DNA from 2 places in the Paenibacillus sp. FSL R7-0048 genome. Region 2 is predicted to be linked to the other one. Evidence: predicted binding sites of a transcription regulator. Region 2 holds the regulator's gene; the other holds the start of a gene.
The links. Region 2 encodes CtsR, which represses protease genes until heat stress. Its sites were predicted from a motif close to ATGGTCAATAAAGGTCAAACA; they were not measured.

Region 1: a site for CtsR is predicted at 5,086-5,106, ahead of clpP (ATP-dependent Clp endopeptidase proteolytic subunit ClpP). Genes of this name have one in related genera too.

What each region holds. Positions count from the first base shown of each region.
Region 1 is NZ_JBBORF010000001.1:181,508-190,410, reverse strand. Features, by position in the region: gene gpmI (2,3-bisphosphoglycerate-independent phosphoglycerate mutase) at 1-401, opposite strand, end outside; gene tpiA (triose-phosphate isomerase) at 403-1,155, opposite strand; gene NSQ91_RS00925 (phosphoglycerate kinase) at 1,182-2,363, opposite strand; gene gap (type I glyceraldehyde-3-phosphate dehydrogenase) at 2,480-3,490, opposite strand; gene NSQ91_RS00915 (sugar-binding transcriptional regulator) at 3,604-4,656, opposite strand; tRNA gene NSQ91_RS00910 (tRNA-Arg) at 4,925-4,999, shown strand; gene clpP (ATP-dependent Clp endopeptidase proteolytic subunit ClpP) at 5,193-5,789, shown strand; gene NSQ91_RS00900 (GDSL-type esterase/lipase family protein) at 5,879-6,517, opposite strand; gene NSQ91_RS00895 (PdaC/SigV domain-containing protein) at 6,629-7,732, opposite strand; gene NSQ91_RS00890 (SIMPL domain-containing protein) at 7,858-8,613, opposite strand; gene NSQ91_RS00885 (HPr family phosphocarrier protein) at 8,784-8,903, opposite strand, start outside.
Region 2 is NZ_JBBORF010000001.1:6,579,435-6,588,337, forward strand. Features, by position in the region: gene clpC (ATP-dependent protease ATP-binding subunit ClpC) at 1-2,319, opposite strand, end outside; gene NSQ91_RS29260 (protein arginine kinase) at 2,355-3,419, opposite strand; gene NSQ91_RS29265 (UvrB/UvrC motif-containing protein) at 3,448-3,972, opposite strand; gene NSQ91_RS29270 (CtsR family transcriptional regulator) at 4,003-4,464, opposite strand; gene NSQ91_RS29275 (GNAT family N-acetyltransferase) at 4,758-5,930, opposite strand; rRNA gene rrf (5S ribosomal RNA) at 6,352-6,468, opposite strand; rRNA gene NSQ91_RS29285 (23S ribosomal RNA) at 6,597-8,903, opposite strand, start outside.

The DNA.
Region 1 (8,903 bases), 6.4 Mb from region 2:
AGCATAGCAAACAGGTGGTTAATATGGCTATGTACCCCTCCGTCGGATACAAGCGCATAAAGGTGAAGCTTTTTGCCAGTGTTCTTAGCATTTCTAACTGCGCTAACCAGGGTTTCGTTATCGAAGAACTCACCCTCGCGAATCGATTTATCGATACGAGTCAAATCCTGATAAACGATCCGGCCTGCACCAATATTCAAATGCCCTACTTCGGAGTTGCCCATTTGCCCTTCCGGAAGGCCTACAGCTTCACCGCAAGCAGTGAGTGTAGTGTTAGGATATTGTTTCAGGTAACGGTCATAGTTAGGTTTGTTGGCTTGAGCAACGGCATTACCTTCTGTCGTTCCACGCAAACCAAAACCATCCATGATGATCAAAGCTACGGGTTTTGGAGCTGACATCTTACTTCGCCCCCTCAACCAATTGAACGAAGGAATCCGGTTGTAAGCTGGCACCGCCAACAAGCGCACCATCGATGTCGCTTTGGCCCATGTACTCAGTTACATTCTCAGGCTTCACGCTGCCGCCGTATTGAATACGAACAGCTTCAGCTGTTGCTGCATCATACAGATCTTTTACAAGACTGCGGATGTAAGCAATAACTTCATTAGCATCTTGGGAAGTGGAAGATTTACCTGTGCCAATAGCCCAGATAGGTTCGTATGCAATAACAACTTTTGCTGCTTGCTCGGCACTAAGACCTTGGAATGCAGCTTCAGTTTGTACTTTACATACTGCTTTAGTTTGATCAGCTTCACGCTCTTCGAGCTTTTCGCCAACACATACGATAGGAGTAATTCCGTGACGGAATGCAGCATGCATTTTCTTATTCACGATTTCATCCGTTTCGCCAAAATAAGCACGACGCTCAGAGTGGCCAATGATAACATAGTCCACACCAAGATCACTTAGCATTACACCACTGATCTCGCCTGTGTAAGCACCGTTATCTTCAAAGTGTAGGTTTTGTGCACCAATCTTGATGTCAGTACCTTTTGCAGCTGCTACAAGTGCAGGCAGGTTAGTAAATGGAGCGCAGATTACAGTCTCAACGCCTTCTACTTCTGCTTTGCCTTTAATTTCAGCAATAAAGCTTTCTGCTTCAGGAACTGTTTTGAACATTTTCCAGTTACCTGCAATAATAGGTGTTCTCATGACTTATGTTGCCTCCTTCTTAGGTCTTACTTATCGTTCAGTGCTTCTACGCCAGGAAGCGCCTTGCCTTCCATGAACTCAAGGGATGCACCGCCACCAGTGGAGATATGATCCATTTGATCAGCCAGGTGGAATTTCTCTGCTGCTGCTGCGGAATCTCCGCCACCAATAACAGTGTAACCTTCAGTAGTTGCACAAGCTTTTGCTACTGCAAGTGTACCTTCAGCGAATTTATCGATTTCGAATACGCCCATAGGTCCATTCCAGACAACCAGCTTGGAGTTCTTGATAATATCGGCATAAAGTTCACGAGTCTTAGGTCCGATATCAAGTCCTTCCCAACCTTCTGGGATTTCATTGTAATCAACGATCTTAGTGTTAGCGTCAGCACCAAATTTATCAGCAACAACAACATCAACAGGAAGCATGAAGTTTTTACCAAGTGCTTTTGCTTTTTCGATGAATCCAAGAGCAACGTCAAGTTTGTCGTTGTCTACTAGTGATTTACCGATTTCAAAGCCTTGTGCTTTAGTGAATGTATAAGACAATCCACCGCCGATCAGGACGTTATCAGCCAAAGACAACAAGTTATCAATAACATCAATCTTGTCTTTAACTTTCGAACCACCGATGATCGCAGTGAAAGGACGTTCTGGGTTAGAAAGAGCTTTACCAAGAACGGACAATTCTTTCTCCATCAAAAGACCGGATACAGCTGGTAAGAAATGAGCGATACCTTCTGTCGATGCATGTGCACGGTGAGCCGCACCAAACGCATCATTAACAAACAAATCAGCCAATTCAGCGAATTGTTTAGCCAGTTCAGGATCGTTTTTCTCTTCACCTGGGTAGAAGCGAACATTCTCAAGTACAAGTACGTCGCCTTCGCCTAGCTCAGCGATTTTTGCTTTTACAGCTTCGCCAATTGCTTCGTCAGCTTTAGCTACGGGTTTACCAAGGAGCTCGGACAGACGTTCAGCAGCAGTAGTCAAACGCATGGAATCTACGAATTCGCCTTTAGGACGACCCATATGACTCGCAAGAATGATCTTTGCACCGTTCTCGATCAAATATTTAATGGTTGGAAGTGTTTCGCGAATACGAGTATCATCAGTAATTTTACCGTCTTCTACAGGTACGTTGAAATCCACGCGTACAAATACGCGCTTACCCTTTACTTCTACATCACGGACGCTTTTTTTGTTCATGATTAATTCCTCCACACCCAAAATTGTTTCTAGCAGGAAACAAGAAATACATTTAGAAAGAGCGGAAACAAGGAATTTCTGTTTCCGCTCTATAGATGTTGCTTATATCAAGTCAATTACTTAGCGATTTTAGCGAATTTCTCCAAAGTACGAACCAATTGTGCAGTGTAGGACATTTCATTGTCATACCAAGCAACAGTTTTAACCAGTTGTTTGTCGCCAACAGTCAATACTTTAGTTTGTGTAGCATCGAACAGGGATCCGAAAGTCATACCTTTGATGTCGGAAGATACGATTTCATCTTCAGTGTAACCATAAGTGTCTGGATCGGAAGCTGCTTTCATTGCTGCGTTGATTTCTTCAACAGTAACGCTCTTATCAAGAACAGTTACAAGTTCAGTCAGGGAACCAGTTGCAACTGGAACACGTTGAGCTGCACCATCCAATTTACCTTTAAGTTCTGGAATAACCAGACCGATTGCTTTAGCAGCACCAGTAGTGTTAGGAATGATGTTCTCAGCTGCTGCACGAGCGCGTCTGAAGTCACCTTTAGCATGTGGAGCATCCAAAGTGTTTTGGTCGCCAGTGTAAGCATGAATTGTAGTCATCAAGCCTTCAACGATACCGAACTTGTCGTTCAGTACTTTTGCCATTGGAGCTAGGCAGTTAGTTGTGCAAGATGCGCCGGAAATAACAGTCTCAGTACCATCAAGAATGTCATCGTTAACGTTGTAAACGACAGTTTTCATGTCGCCAGTAGCTGGAGCGGAGATAACTACTTTCTTAGCTCCACCTTTCAAGTGTTTTTCAGCTGCTTCTTTAGTTGTGAAGAAACCTGTGCACTCAAGTACGATATCAACGCCTAGGTCGCCCCATGGCAATTCTTCAGGGTTGCGGTTAGCAAGAACCTTAACTTCTTTACCATTGACTTTGAAGAAGCCATCATGCACTTCAACATCACCTTGGAATTTACCTTGAGTTGTATCATATTTAAGCAAATGAGCAAGCATCTTAGCGTCAGTCAAGTCGTTGATTGCTACCACTTCGATACCTTCTACATTTTGAATACGGCGGAAAGCAAGGCGTCCAATACGTCCAAAACCGTTAATTCCAACTTTTACACTCATTGAATAGTTCCTCCTAGAATTCGTTTTATTTATTCAAAACAGACGGTGAGGTCTGTCATGACAACAATGTTAAGTATGATGCAAGAAGTATGTTATTGCCTGCAATCTAAAAACTACGAAGATAGCTGTAGTTGATTGTCAATTTCCTTGCCTATTTCTACTGCAGCAGCCTCGTCCGTGACGAGAATATTCTCCTGCCCGAAACGCAGCATGGCATGAATGGCTTTGGCCTTGGGTTTGCCTCCTGCAATACCGATGACTTTCTCTGTCCGGATAATATCTTCTAGACGTAGACCCATCGTAAGCATGGTATGGACAACCTGACCCTCTTCATTGAAATAATAGCCAAAAGATTCGGCCACTGCCCCTTCACCCTGGATTTCCGAGACTGTAGCCTCGTCCAGTTTGCGGCGGCGGGTCATTTCAATGGCATCCCCAATCCCATGTACAATAATACGCGAACTACGGATGGTTTGTACAATCTCTCCAATATTAGAGTCAAGTGCCAGCGATTGGTATGCATCCCCGCTAAGCAAATCAGGGACATGCAACAACCGGTAGTTGGCTCCAACCCGCTTTGCCATGGTTGAGGCAATCGTGTTGGCTTGAATCTCCATACTCTCTCCTAATCCTCCACGCGCCGGAACAAACCAAGCGTTCTTATAGGAAAGGGACAACGGCGGTGCCAGTTGATCAGCCATATCGGCAAGCGTCGATCCACCTGTGACGGCAACTGTATCATCTGCGCGAAGTATACTCAGCAGCGCTTTCGCACCCGCTCGGCCAAGCTCTCGTTTGGTGAACGGCGATGACTCACAATCACCCGGTACTACAATAACTTTATCCAGACCATACGTTGCTCGAATTTTCTCTTCCAGCTCATCCAGACCAAATAGGCTCTTAACAACCGGCTCTAGCAAATCAAGCAGTCTACGTCCAGCAGCGCTAATGCGCATGCCAACACTCTCGATCTCAATAAGCCCTTGCGATTTCAGAAGATCCGTCTCGGCACGCAGTACCCGCTCAGTCATATCTAGCGAAGCGGCTAGCGTTCTGCGCCCAATAATATCGGACAGCATGATCTGATGAAGAATCGTGTACCGTCTCTTAAGGGTTTCCATGAGATCAGGCAGAAGCTGCTTTTGGATATCTAATAAATTACGCATACTTTCACTCCTGCAACTTCGTCTTCCTCTATTCCCTTGTTCATGGTCTCAAAACGTCCCGGGTAAACTTTTTAAGTCCCACCCATATTCTAACCAAATATTGCTCGAAGCGCAAGTCTTCCGAGAGTAGAATTCTCAAGCGCTTGTCTTCTTATACATTAATAAGGTCAGAAAAAGATATAGCGCCCGATGCCTGTCCCTAGAGCGCTTGTCCAGTATTAATATTACATTGCAATTGTGTAAAAATTGTATTATAATCATTTTTGTTGCGCCCGTGGTCCAATGGATATGACGTAGGCCTCCGAAGCCTGAGATCCAAGTTCGATTCTTGGCGGGCGCGCCATTAATTTCATTTTTGCACATAATTTAGTAGTGCCTATACTACTACTTAACCAAAGAGCCGCTTGTCGGCTCTTTTTTTTGAATATAAGTTTGACTTTCTTTGACTTTTTGTTTGAATTTGTTTATCATGTGGGTAATACGGCAAGAGTAAAAATGAATACATTTGAAGAACCAATATCAAGGAGGTTTTCCACGTGAGTTATATTCCTATGGTAGTAGAACAGAGCAACCGCGGCGAGCGCGCTTATGACATCTATTCCCGCCTGCTGAAGGACCGCATCATTTTCCTTGGAACGGAGGTTAATGACGTGGTAGCCAATTCTATCATCGCACAAATGCTGTTCTTGGCTGCCGAAGATCCTGACAAGGACATTCACCTTTACGTGAATAGCCCAGGCGGTTCCATTACTGCAGGTATGGCTATTTTTGATACAATGCAGTACATTAAACCAGACGTTTCCACCATCTGTGTGGGTATGGCAGCTTCCATGGGAGCTTTCCTGCTAAACGCTGGCGCCAAAGGCAAACGCTTCGCACTGCCTAACAGCGAGATCATGATCCACCAGCCTCTGGGTGGTGCTCAAGGTCAAGCAACGGACATTGAAATCCGTGCCCGCCGCATCCTCAAATTGCGCGATAAGCTGAACCGTATTCTAGCAGAACGTACGGGTCAACCTCTAGAACGTATTGAGAAGGATACAGATCGCGACTACTTCATGACTGCTGCAGACGCGGCTGAATACGGTATCGTAGATAAAGTAATCGAGAAGACATTGCCTAGCGGTGTGTAAGCTATAAAGTAAAAATATAAAGAGGCTGTGCTCTATCCGTTATGGTTAGAGCACAGCCTCTTTATATTTTATAGAAGACCTAAATCCAATTAAGCCAGCCCGCCATAACCTAGCGCATCCAGCTTCTCGGCAATTACGCGATAACCCCGGCCATTCGGATGCAAATGATCAATGGATAACAGCCCTCTCTCATTTCCTGCGAACTCACTGTAAATCGAAGCAAATCCACATACTCGGCTGCTGTACTGTGCTGCGTATTGATTAAACTGCCTGACCCACTCTGTCGCACCAACCACCTGAGGATAGGGGTTATATAATCCCACAATTCTAATGATAAAAGGTCTACGCGTCCTCGCCTTCAATTGTATAAGGATATTCATAATTGCAGAGAAATTTTGTTTGCATTCCTGAAGCGATCTGCGCAGTTCTGCGGATAAGTTGCCTTGCTGTCTTGCTGCTGATTTGGCCGCGTGAATCAAATCATTACCACCGATAGACACAGTGATGATATCGGCTACTCGAACGGCCTCACGCATCATGGAATTTCCGCGCAGCCGCTGCTCCAGCTCTGAAGTAGTCATTCCGTTCACGCCTAAATTCGTAGAGGCTACAGTTGTCCGCAGTCTCCCTTCTGCCATTCTACGGTACACCGGTACAAAACCGTTACCTGGCAGAGCACCAAATCCAGTCGTCAAGGAATCGCCAATTGCAGTATATTGGTAACCCATAGCTCTCCCCCGTTCATAAACTAGTTACTCCCTTTAGCATATGAACAAGAGACAACTCTGGTAAGGGGGAGATGTCTTGTGCCGACATTAGCGGAGACGAAGCATTTCCATTTATTTTATGCCGGCAAACGGGCTACTGCCATCCGGCAAAAGCTCTTTGAAACTAAAAGTATACTCAGGGAAGCCTGCAGCATACGCTGTGTACTCATATAATTGGAAGAACAGAACAACCTTGTCGTCCTTCAGATAGAAATATTTCTCCGTATTCAATCCGTTGAATCCTCCCAAATAACTATCCTCTGCCTTCAGCAGCTTGCTCAGCTTTGCATTCAGCTGTTTTTTGTAGTTTGGATTAGCTCCAAACAGGTCGCCCAACAGTAGACGTTTACCATCCTTAAGCGAGAAGGTGAAGGCTTCACGGTTAGTCATTCCATGGGCGCCGCCCGTATCACTATACTGATGCATCACTATGCTGATCACACCATTCTGATTGTAGGTCACTACATAACCTGAATCATAGGTGTATTTGGGCTCTGCTCCATCTCGATCGGAGATATCCTGTTCTGCACCCGCCGCGAATTTCATAACACTTTCCTTCAAAGTATTATTAATAGCTTGTTGCGCACTGGAGTTGCCCAATCCACTGATCTTCGGATAATCAAGCTGAATAAAAGCTTCTGCCCGATCTTTAGCATAAGTTTCCGTGGTTACCGTCAGCGCGTTCTGCGGTCTGTTCACCACATTCAGCCTACTGGCGGCCCGACTCCAATCTACCTTATAACCCATATAATCATTTAACAATCCTGATGGAACATAGAGGCGATTATTAATTAACTTCCCTTCATACTCTCGAATGAAATAGTTATTCACCCACACAGAAGTACCGTAACTGGATAACATCAACTTAGCCTTGGTCGATCCTTTTCCAATCATGTACGCATTTTCCTTCTTATCATACACAAGCGGTAATCCCAACACATCTCGCATAAAAGCTAGGGGAATCCAGGCCTGTCCTTCCTTCAAAATACCTTCCTGCAACGAATTTATCCCGTTTGCCTTTAAAACGATACGCGATTCAATAGTTTTATTCTCCGTTTTACTAGCTGCTGCATAACCCGTTTCGCTGGGCAGCAGACCTCCACCAAACAATAAACCTGCTGACATCAGACCTATGCCCCATTTGCGTGCTGATTCTTTTGAAATAATATTCATCATCTTATTTTTCCTCTCCTTTCCAATTTATTAAACAGAATCGTAGAGAACTTACACAAAAAAGAGGCGCCCCCCACTATTACTAGTGGAAGATCACCTCTCCTCTCTGCATTCACCTTGTTCTGATACTATTTCAATTCATACATTACGCTCAGCTGAGTTGTAACTTTAACTACTCCGGGTTGCACGGATGTACTTGCACCAGCATCTGCTGCAGCCATATTCATTTTTAGATTCTGTTCAAAATAAACCGGAGTGATATCGCCATCATTTTGGCTGACCGTGATCACTTGACCCAAGCTGCGTTTAGCTGCCTTAGCAATAGCCCCTGCTTTAACATCTGCATTCGCCATCGCTTTTTCAATCACCTGAGCTTCAAATGCAGAAGTATCTTCCACAGAAAAACGTGCATTTCCGATATTATTCGCCCCTGCCGCAGATGCAGCGTCCAGCAATTCACCAACCTTGGTCAGATCTCTATAAGACACTAACAGCGTATGATTAGCGTTGTACCCCTTCACTTGCTGTCCTTCTTTTTCGCTGTAACTATAATTGGGTTGCACATAAAACTGCGTGCTTTGAATATCTTTATCTGCAATTTTCCAAGTATTCTTCAGTAAAGTCATAATCTTCTGAATTTTAGCGGCATTGGTCTTCTGCGCTTCTTGCGCAGTTGTGGCCGTAGTATCCACACCGATGGACAAGTATACAATATCCGGCTTGAGGGACAATTCGCCTTTACCTACTACACTAACGACATTTTTCTGCACTTCATCTGCATAAGCCTTTGCAGGACCTTGGAAAACACCACTCATGCTGATCCCTCCAATTAACAAACTCCCTACGATCATCACTGAACCAATTTTCTTCAATAAACCTTTCATATTTGCCAGCCCCTTTCATTTCTTGTGTTTTGTTATTATCCTCTAGACGAGTCATTTTGGTAAATGTTGCACGTTCTCCATCTATTTTTTGGTATTAAAAAAAAGCCCCGAAGGGCTTTTGGTCATGCGATAAATAAAGTCTTCCTAGCAGAAACGATGTTGTCTTCCTATTATTGGTTCTCAAGCTCTTCTTTGCTGACCAGACTTGTCAAAGCGTTTACAGCTTGATCGGCATCCGCACCGTCCGCGCTAATGTAAATCTCCGTGCCGGAACTGATAGCGAGGCTCAT
Region 2 (8,903 bases):
ATGCTTCTGAATTGCCCGGCGCAATGGACGTGCACCAAAGGCTGGGTCATAACCTTCTTTAGCCAAGAAGGCCTTCGCTGCATCCGTGAGTACGAAATCAACATCATATTCACGCAGGCGCTTGCGCAGCTCATCAGACATCAACGTAACGATCTCAGCGATATGTTTCTCATCGAGTGAGTGGAAGACGATGATTTCGTCGATCCGGTTCAAGAACTCTGGACGGAAGCTCTTCTTGAGCTCTTCCATAACCTTGCCCTTCATATTGCCGTATTCTGCTCCTGCATCTTGCACAGCCGTGAATCCAAGCGTTGAATTCTTCTTGATTGCCTGTGCGCCTACGTTAGAGGTCAGAATGATAAGTGTATTGCGGAAGTCAACTACCCGGCCTTTGGAGTCGGTGAGGCGACCATCTTCAAGCACTTGCAGCAAAATGTTGAATACTTCCGGATGTGCTTTTTCAATTTCATCAAGCAGTACTACCGAGTATGGTTTACGACGTACCTTCTCTGTTAATTGGCCGCCTTCTTCATAGCCGACATATCCAGGAGGGGCACCAACTAAACGGGATGTGGAGTGCTTCTCCATATATTCCGACATATCAATACGGATGACCGCATTCTCATCGCCGAACATGGCTTCAGCAAGCGCACGAGCCAACTCAGTTTTACCTACACCCGTAGGACCGAGGAAGATAAAGGAGCCCATTGGACGTTTCGGATCTTTAAGACCCGCACGCGCCCGGCGCAATGCCCGGCTGACAGCCTTAACAGCTTCGTCCTGACCAATCACTCGTTCATGCAGCAGAGCTTCCATGTTAAGCAGACGGTCGGTCTCTTCTTCTTTCAGCTTGCTTACAGGGATTCCCGTCCAGCTTGCAACAACCTGTGCGATATCTTCAGGTGTAACTTCAGAATCGGTGCGTCCTTGTTTTTCTTTCCACTGGTTCTTAGTCGTATCAAGCTCTTCACGGATTTTTTGCTCCGTATCACGCAGGGCAGCCGCTTTCTCAAACTCTTGGCTCTGAACAGCAGAATCCTTCTCCTTGCGGATATCATCCAAGCGCATTTCTAGTTCCTTCAGATTTGGCGGGATAGTGTAAGAGTGAAGCCTTACTTTAGACCCTGCTTCATCGATAAGGTCAATGGCTTTATCCGGCAGGAAACGATCCGGAATGTAACGATCAGACAGCTTTACAGCTTCCACGATAGCTTCATCCGTAATTTTCACACGGTGATGTGCTTCATAACGATCGCGAAGTCCAAATAAAATTTGTACCGCTTCTTCTGGAGATGGCTGATCCACCGTAATCGGTTGGAAACGACGCTCCAAAGCTGCATCTTTTTCAATGTATTTACGATATTCATCCAGCGTAGTCGCACCGATGCACTGAAGTTCTCCGCGGGCTAAAGCCGGCTTAAGAATGTTGGAAGCATCAATAGCACCTTCTGCGCCACCAGCACCGATCAGCGTATGAAGCTCATCGATAAAGAGTACGATATTCCCCGCTTGGCGAATCTCATCCATGATTTTCTTGAGGCGGTCTTCAAACTCGCCGCGATATTTAGTACCAGCCACTACCGAGCCCATATCGAGCGTCATTACGCGTTTGTCGCGCAGTGTTTCTGGGATTTCATTATTAATGATCTTTTGGGCCAAGCCTTCAGCAATAGCTGTTTTGCCAACCCCAGGTTCACCTATCAACACCGGGTTGTTCTTCGTCCGGCGGCTCAGTACCTGAATAACACGTTCAATTTCCTTGCTACGACCGATAACTGGATCCAGGTTACCATCCTTGGCATAAGCCGTCAAATCGCGTGCTAGGCCGTCTAGAGTAGGTGTGCTGACATTAGCAGGTGTTCCGCTATGACTGGATGCAGCCTCGCTGCTTCCCAGAAGCTGAAGCACTTGCTGACGAGCTTTGTTCAAGCTGATGCCTAGGTTATTAAGCACACGAGCCGCGACACCTTCTCCTTCACGAATAAGTCCTAGCAGAATATGCTCAGTGCCGACATACGTATGTCCCAGCTTGCGGGCTTCGTCCATCGACAACTCGATTACTTTTTTGGCGCGAGGAGTATAAGCAATGTTCGTAGGTTGTTCTTGGCCTCTGCCAATCAGTGTCTCCACTTCGTCCTGGATTTTTTCAAGACCCAGACCCAAAGCGATTAATGCTTTAGCAGCAATGCCGTCTCCTTCACGAATAAGTCCTAGCAAAATATGTTCTGTGCCAATATTGTTGTGTCCTAAACGAACAGCTTCTTCCTGCGCTAGCGCTAGCACTTTTTGTGCGCGTTCCGTAAATCTTCCAAACATCATATCTCCTGCACCTCCATGAATAATAAATATCTATATTAATGTTGTGTTCCCAGTGTTTCTCGGAGCAGTTTCGCCCGATACATATCCCGTTCAGTGGCGTTCATCTCGTCACCGAACATTTTTTGCAGAAATCCTGGCTGTGTCTTAACGTTAAGCTCATTAAGCACGGAAATCGAAGGGCCTTCCAGTATGCCAAGGTCAATCCCAAGTCTCACATCAGACAGCCGTTGTGCGGATTCTTTAAGCTCCATTAGAGCAGCGTAACACAAAATCCCATAAGATCTTTTCACTCGGTCTGTAATTCTTAAAGCGGAATCTACAAGCAGCCTTTCACGGGCATTTCGTTCATGCTCTATAATCTGGGTGACTACACTGTGAAGGTTCTCGATGATTTCACTTTCTGTTTGACCGAGAGTAATCTGATTGGAAATTTGAAAGATGTTCCCTACTGCTTCGCTGCCCTCACCATAAATTCCTCTTACAGTCAATCCCACTTGGTTCACTGCTGACAATATGCGATTGATCTGTTGGGTCATTACTAGTGCTGGCAAATGCAGCATTACTGAGGCACGCAGCCCTGTACCCACATTGGTGGGACAACTGGTCAAGTATCCTCTTTTATCATCAAAAGCGTAATTCACAGCCGATTCGAAGATATCGTCGATGGCTGTCGCACGTTCCCATGCTTCTCTTACCTGAAGACCCGGGAACAGACATTGGATCCGCAGATGGTCTTCTTCGTTAATCATGATGCTGACCGACTCATCTTCATTTAATATCACAGCTGCGCCACGTGAATCATTAGCCAGATTAGGACTGATGAGATGTTTCTCGACCAATACCTTTTTATCCAGTTCATTCACTTCAGCAAGCTTTATCAGTTGAAAAGATCCGAATTCGGCAGCAGTTTCCCCATGAAACACAGGGGCCAGCAGCTCTAATACTTCTTCCGATTGCTCTAAGGAAGCAAGCATAGGGAATGGAAGATGCTCTAAATTACGTGCAATACGCATACGGCTGCTAATTACAATCTCGGAGTGACTGCCTCCCGAGCGCATCCAATCACTAAGCGCTTGTTCAGTAAATCGGAGACTTGACATGTCATATCCCCCCTATATATCAAAGACTTTACTCTTGTGCCATTTCTTTTTCAAGTTGGCGAATTTGATCCCGAAGCTCTGCCGCAGTTTCGAATTCCTCTTGTGCGATACTTTGCTGTAATTCCAGCTTCAATTCATCAATTTGCCGCTTGAACACAATTTGTGCTCCAGCACGTTTAGGAATCTTGCCTACATGCGAAGTGCTGCCATGCACCCGTTTAAAGAGCGGGTCCAGTGCACTGTTAAAATATTTATAACAGGAGCTGCAGCCAAAACGACCCAATTTGCTAAACTGCGAGTACGTCATTCCACAATTCTCACATTGCAGACTTTGCGTAGTTTTCGTAGCAGCCGTCTTTTCCTTACCGGCCCCTTCAAGATCAAGCAGACCAGACAGCAAGCTGTGAATGGAGAATCCTCCAGCAGTTCCCGGGATCAGTTCACCCTTCTCCCGCGCACAGCTCTCGCAGATATGAAATTCTGTCTTCTCTCCATTCACGATCTTGGTGAAATGGAGTGTTGCTGGCTTGACGCCACATTCCTGACATTGCATAAGCGAAAGCCCCTCCCTTATGATTGACAATTATTTGCCTAACAAAGAGATTAACATCGCCTTCATAATCTTGGCCCGAATCTCATCCCGATATGGAATCTTAACCGTTAGGCAATCCCGAGAAACAGCAGCGCGCATAAGACACGCCTCACGCTTGCTTAGAAAACCAGCTTCCTCCAGTTGATAAATCAACCCTTCGGCAGCGTTCTGATCTATCCCGCCACCTATAGTATGGTTTAAATGGGCATGCAGTGCCACGTTGGGCGGCAATTCAAAACGTTGAATACGAATATATCCCCCGCCACCACGCTTACTTTCCACCACATAGCCTTTTTCCAGTGTAAAGCGTGTACTAATAACATAATTGATCTGTGACGGTACGCATGAGAACTGGTCCGCCAGGTCATTTCGCTGGATTTCCACCGTACCTTCGGGACTTTCATGCAAAATATTCTTCAGATATTGTTCAATAATATCAGAGATATTGCGCATCACTCATCCTCCAGTGCTCTTTAAAGCTTCATAATATCGCTTGCGCCCGCATCCTTAATGACATTCATTAGTGAACATCATTCATATAAGTCTGAAGAAAACTTCACAAATTCAGAGGATCGCACTGTATGTCATCAGGTGCGTTGACTTTGACTTTCTTTGACTTTTTAATATTATAACATATTCTGTGCTAATTCCAAGAGGATTCTCTTATTTTTCACTTTTTTCAGCGAATGTATTCGGAAATAAAGAACTCTCCCAGCATCTTTCGAAGGGGAGAGCCTAATTATTTTCTAAAAATGATCAAAAAGTGCAGTTTCAGCTTGCGGTATGATTTCTTCGAGCCATTCCAGAGCCCTCGGATTACCAGTCACACGTCCATAACGAGCCAGCTCTGCCGGGCGTTTATATCCAAACATTAGAATCGTCAGCGTACCAATATCACAGCTTAAGTCAGCTGCATCCCGTTCACCCTCTATACGCAAGAAAGCTGCTGCTCCCTTTTCGGAGACAGTCCATTCCCACAACCCGTCATTCCATGGGGCATATTTATCTTCAATATAGATAACCTGTTTCTTCTGACTGTTGTGACGCTTAAAAGAATAACTCTCCACGAATGCTTTAGCATTAACAATACGCGCCATAAAATAAGGATAATTCTCCTGCTCTATACGCGGATCAGGCAGCAAAAAAGGTAACATATCATCGGATGGCACCAGTTTTAGCGATGCACCGGTCACCATCGAATCGTGATTCGCAAGAAATGTCCACAGCCCCTGCCGGGCCTGTTCGTTCAAAAACACAAATTCATCAATGACCAGTTCTCTATTTTCTATCTTATATAGTACGTATCCTTCAGGTTCCCCAAGCTGTGAATAAAATACCGCAGTCTGACCTTCATCATCCAGAACAGAGCTCTCCCACCAGTCCAAATCACGCTTAAGTGTTCCGTTATATCTAACTGCAAAACGATTGTATAAGTTGTCCAATACTTCGATATCTATAACACCACGTCTTACCTTGCCCTCAACTTCAACCTTCTTGGGAAACTTGGCAACAGGAATGGAGTATTTCTTATATTCACAATAAACTTCCCAACCAAATTTGCGATAAAAGGGGATCAAGAACGGATGCAGAAAAGATAATGTCTGCCCCGCCTCATTCATCGTTTGCAGCGTATGCGCCAGGAGCTTTGCCACATGCCCCTGTCTGCGATTCTCTGGCCATGTCGCTACCCCTGCGAGCCCTCCCATAGGTACTAATCTACCTTGTATGTACACTTCGAACGGAAGAAGAGTAAGTTTAGCTTCCAAAGTACCTTCTTCAAAAGCACCCCATACGCGTTCTGCTTTAAATCTTTCCTTAGCATTCGCCCTTTTCTCACTAGGCAGCTTGTATTGAAAAGCATATTCAGATAAATCCATGCTTAGATCAAACTCTTCTGAGTGCAACTGTCTGATATCCACAAAACTCACCTCATCATTTATGAATTTACTTTTATGGTTAGTATAACAAGAGAGTGTATTGTGTGCGAATTATAAGGATATTTTTCGAACTTTTTTCAGTTATCCACAGCCTTAGGCAGTTTTAAAAATAGTCTTGTAATCTTGTTCTATTCAAGTTAAAATAATTATCCACTTATCAATCCCTCTATCCACATAAATATGACTATATCCACAGCAACCCGTGTATTACTTAGGTTTTCTGTTGACAGATCTACATAAATATGTACTTAATCCACACCATTTGGTGATTTTTTGCCTTTTAATCATCTATCCACATGTGCGTAAGTTTTCTGCAAATTCCAATGAATTATCCACAAGTTTTCCACAATCTATAATAGACGCAAAAAAGCCACTGTCGAGTTATCAACAGTGGTCTATTTGTGCTTGGCAACGTCCTACTCTCCCAGGACCCTTCGGTCCAAGTACCATCGGCGCTGGAGGGCTTAACGGTCGTGTTCGGGATGGGTACGCGTGGAACCCCTCCGCTATCGCCACCAAACATGCATCTGTGAAACAGACGCTGCCGCGTGAAATTCAGTTCATCACCAGAAGTGACAATGAATTTCTAAGCGTATTTCAGGCTTGATGCCTGAAAACTGAATCCGAAACGAATTTGCATTCTACGTATAGGATAAGCCCTCGACCGATTAGTATTGGTCAGCTCCATGCATTGCTGCACTTCCACCTCCAACCTATCTACCTCGTCGTCTTCAAGGGGTCTTACTAATTGGGAAATCTCATCTTGAGGGGGGCTTCACGCTTAGATGCTTTCAGCGCTTATCCCGTCCGTACGTAGCTACCCAGCCATGCTCCTGGCGGAACAACTGGTGCACCAGCGGTACGTCCATCCCGGTCCTCTCGTACTAAGGACAGCTCCTCTCAAATTTCCTGCGCCCACGACAGATAGGGACCGAACTGTCTCACGACGTTCTGAACCCAGCTCGCGTACCGCTTTAATGGGCGAACAGCCCAACCCTTGGGACCTACTTCAGCCCCAGGATGCGATGAGCCGACATCGAGGTGCCAAACCTCCCCGTCGATGTGGACTCTTGGGGGAGATAAGCCTGTTATCCCCAGGGTAGCTTTTATCCGTTGAGCGATGGCCCTTCCATGCGGTACCACCGGATCACTAAGTCCGACTTTCGTCCCTGCTCGACTTGTAGGTCTCGCAGTCAAGCTCCCTTATGCCTTTGCACTCTGCGAATGATTTCCAACCATTCTGAGGGAACCTTGGAACGCCTCCGTTACTCTTTAGGAGGCGACCGCCCCAGTCAAACTGCCCGCCTGACACGGTCCCCGTACCCGATTAGGGCACTAGGTTAGAACCTAGATACGATCAGGGTGGTATCCCAACGGCGCCTCCACCGAAGCTTGCGCTCCGATTTCTACGGCTCCCACCTATCCTGTACAGATCGTACCCAAATTCAATATCAAGCTGCAGTAAAGCTCCATGGGGTCTTTCCGTCTTGTCGCGGGTAACCTGCATCTTCACAGGTATTAAAATTTCACCGGATCTCTCGTTGAGACAGCGCCCAAGTCGTTACGCCATTCGTGCGGGTCAGAATTTACCTGACAAGGAATTTCGCTACCTTAGGACCGTTATAGTTACGGCCGCCGTTTACTGGGGCTTCGGTTCATAGCTTCGGGTTACCCCTAACCACTCCCCTTAACCTTCCAGCACCGGGCAGGCGTCAGCCCGTATACTTCGCCTTGCGGCTTCGCACAGACCTGTGTTTTTGCTAAACAGTCGCTTGGGCCTTTTCACTGCGGCCCCCTCGTGCTATTCACACTACCGGGGCACCCCTTCTCCCGAAGTTACGGGGTCATTTTGCCGAGTTCCTTAACGAGAGTTCTTCCGCGCGCCTTAGAATTCTCTTCTCGCCTACCTGTGTCGGTTTGCGGTACGGGCACCTTCTCCTGGCTAGAGGCTTTTCTTGGCAGTGTGAGATCATGACCTTCGCTACTATAATTTTCGCTCCCCATCACAGCCCAGCCTTATCGATGTGCGGATTTGCCTACACATCAGCCTCACTGCTTAGACGGACATCCATCAGTCCGCGTCACTACCCTCCTGCGTCACCCCATCGCTCATAGCGGATTACGGTGGTACAGTAATTTCAAACTGTTGTCCTTCGACTACGCCTTTCGGCCTCGCCTTAGGTCCCGACTTACCCTGAGCGGACGAGCCTTCCTCAGGAAACCTTGGGCTTTCGGCGGATCAGATTCTCACTGATCTTTTCGTTACTCATACCGGCATTCTCACTTGTGTAGTGTCCAGCGCTCTTTTCAGTACACCTTCAACCCCTACACAACGCTCCCCTACCCCAGATACATACGTATCTAGCCATAGCTTCGGTGGTGTGTTTAGCCCCGTTACATTTTCGGCGCAGAGTCACTCGACCAGTGAGCTATTACGCACTCTTTCAATGGTGGCTGCTTCTAAGCCAACATCCTGGTTGTCTGTGCAACTCCACATCCTTTCCCACTTAACACACACTTGGGGACCTTAGCTGATGGTCTGGGCTGTTTCCCTTTTGACAATGGATCTTAGCACTCACTGTCTGACTCCCGGCAATAAGTATATGGCATTCGGAGTTTGACTGAGCTTGGTAATCCTTGCGGACCCCGCACCCAATCAGTGCTCTACCTCCACTACTCTTATACCGAGGCTAGCCCTAAAGCTATTTCGGGGAGAACCAGCTATCTCCGAGTTCGATTGGAATTTCTCCGCTACCCCCACCTCATCCCCGCACTTTTCAACGTACGTGGGTTCGGGCCTCCAGTGCGTGTTACCGCACCTTCACCCTGGACAGGGGTAGATCACACGGTTTCGGGTCTACGTCCACATACTAATTCGCCCTATTCAGACTCGCTTTCGCTGCGGCTCCACCTTCTCGGCTTAACCTTGCATGTTAAACGTAACTCGCCGGTTCA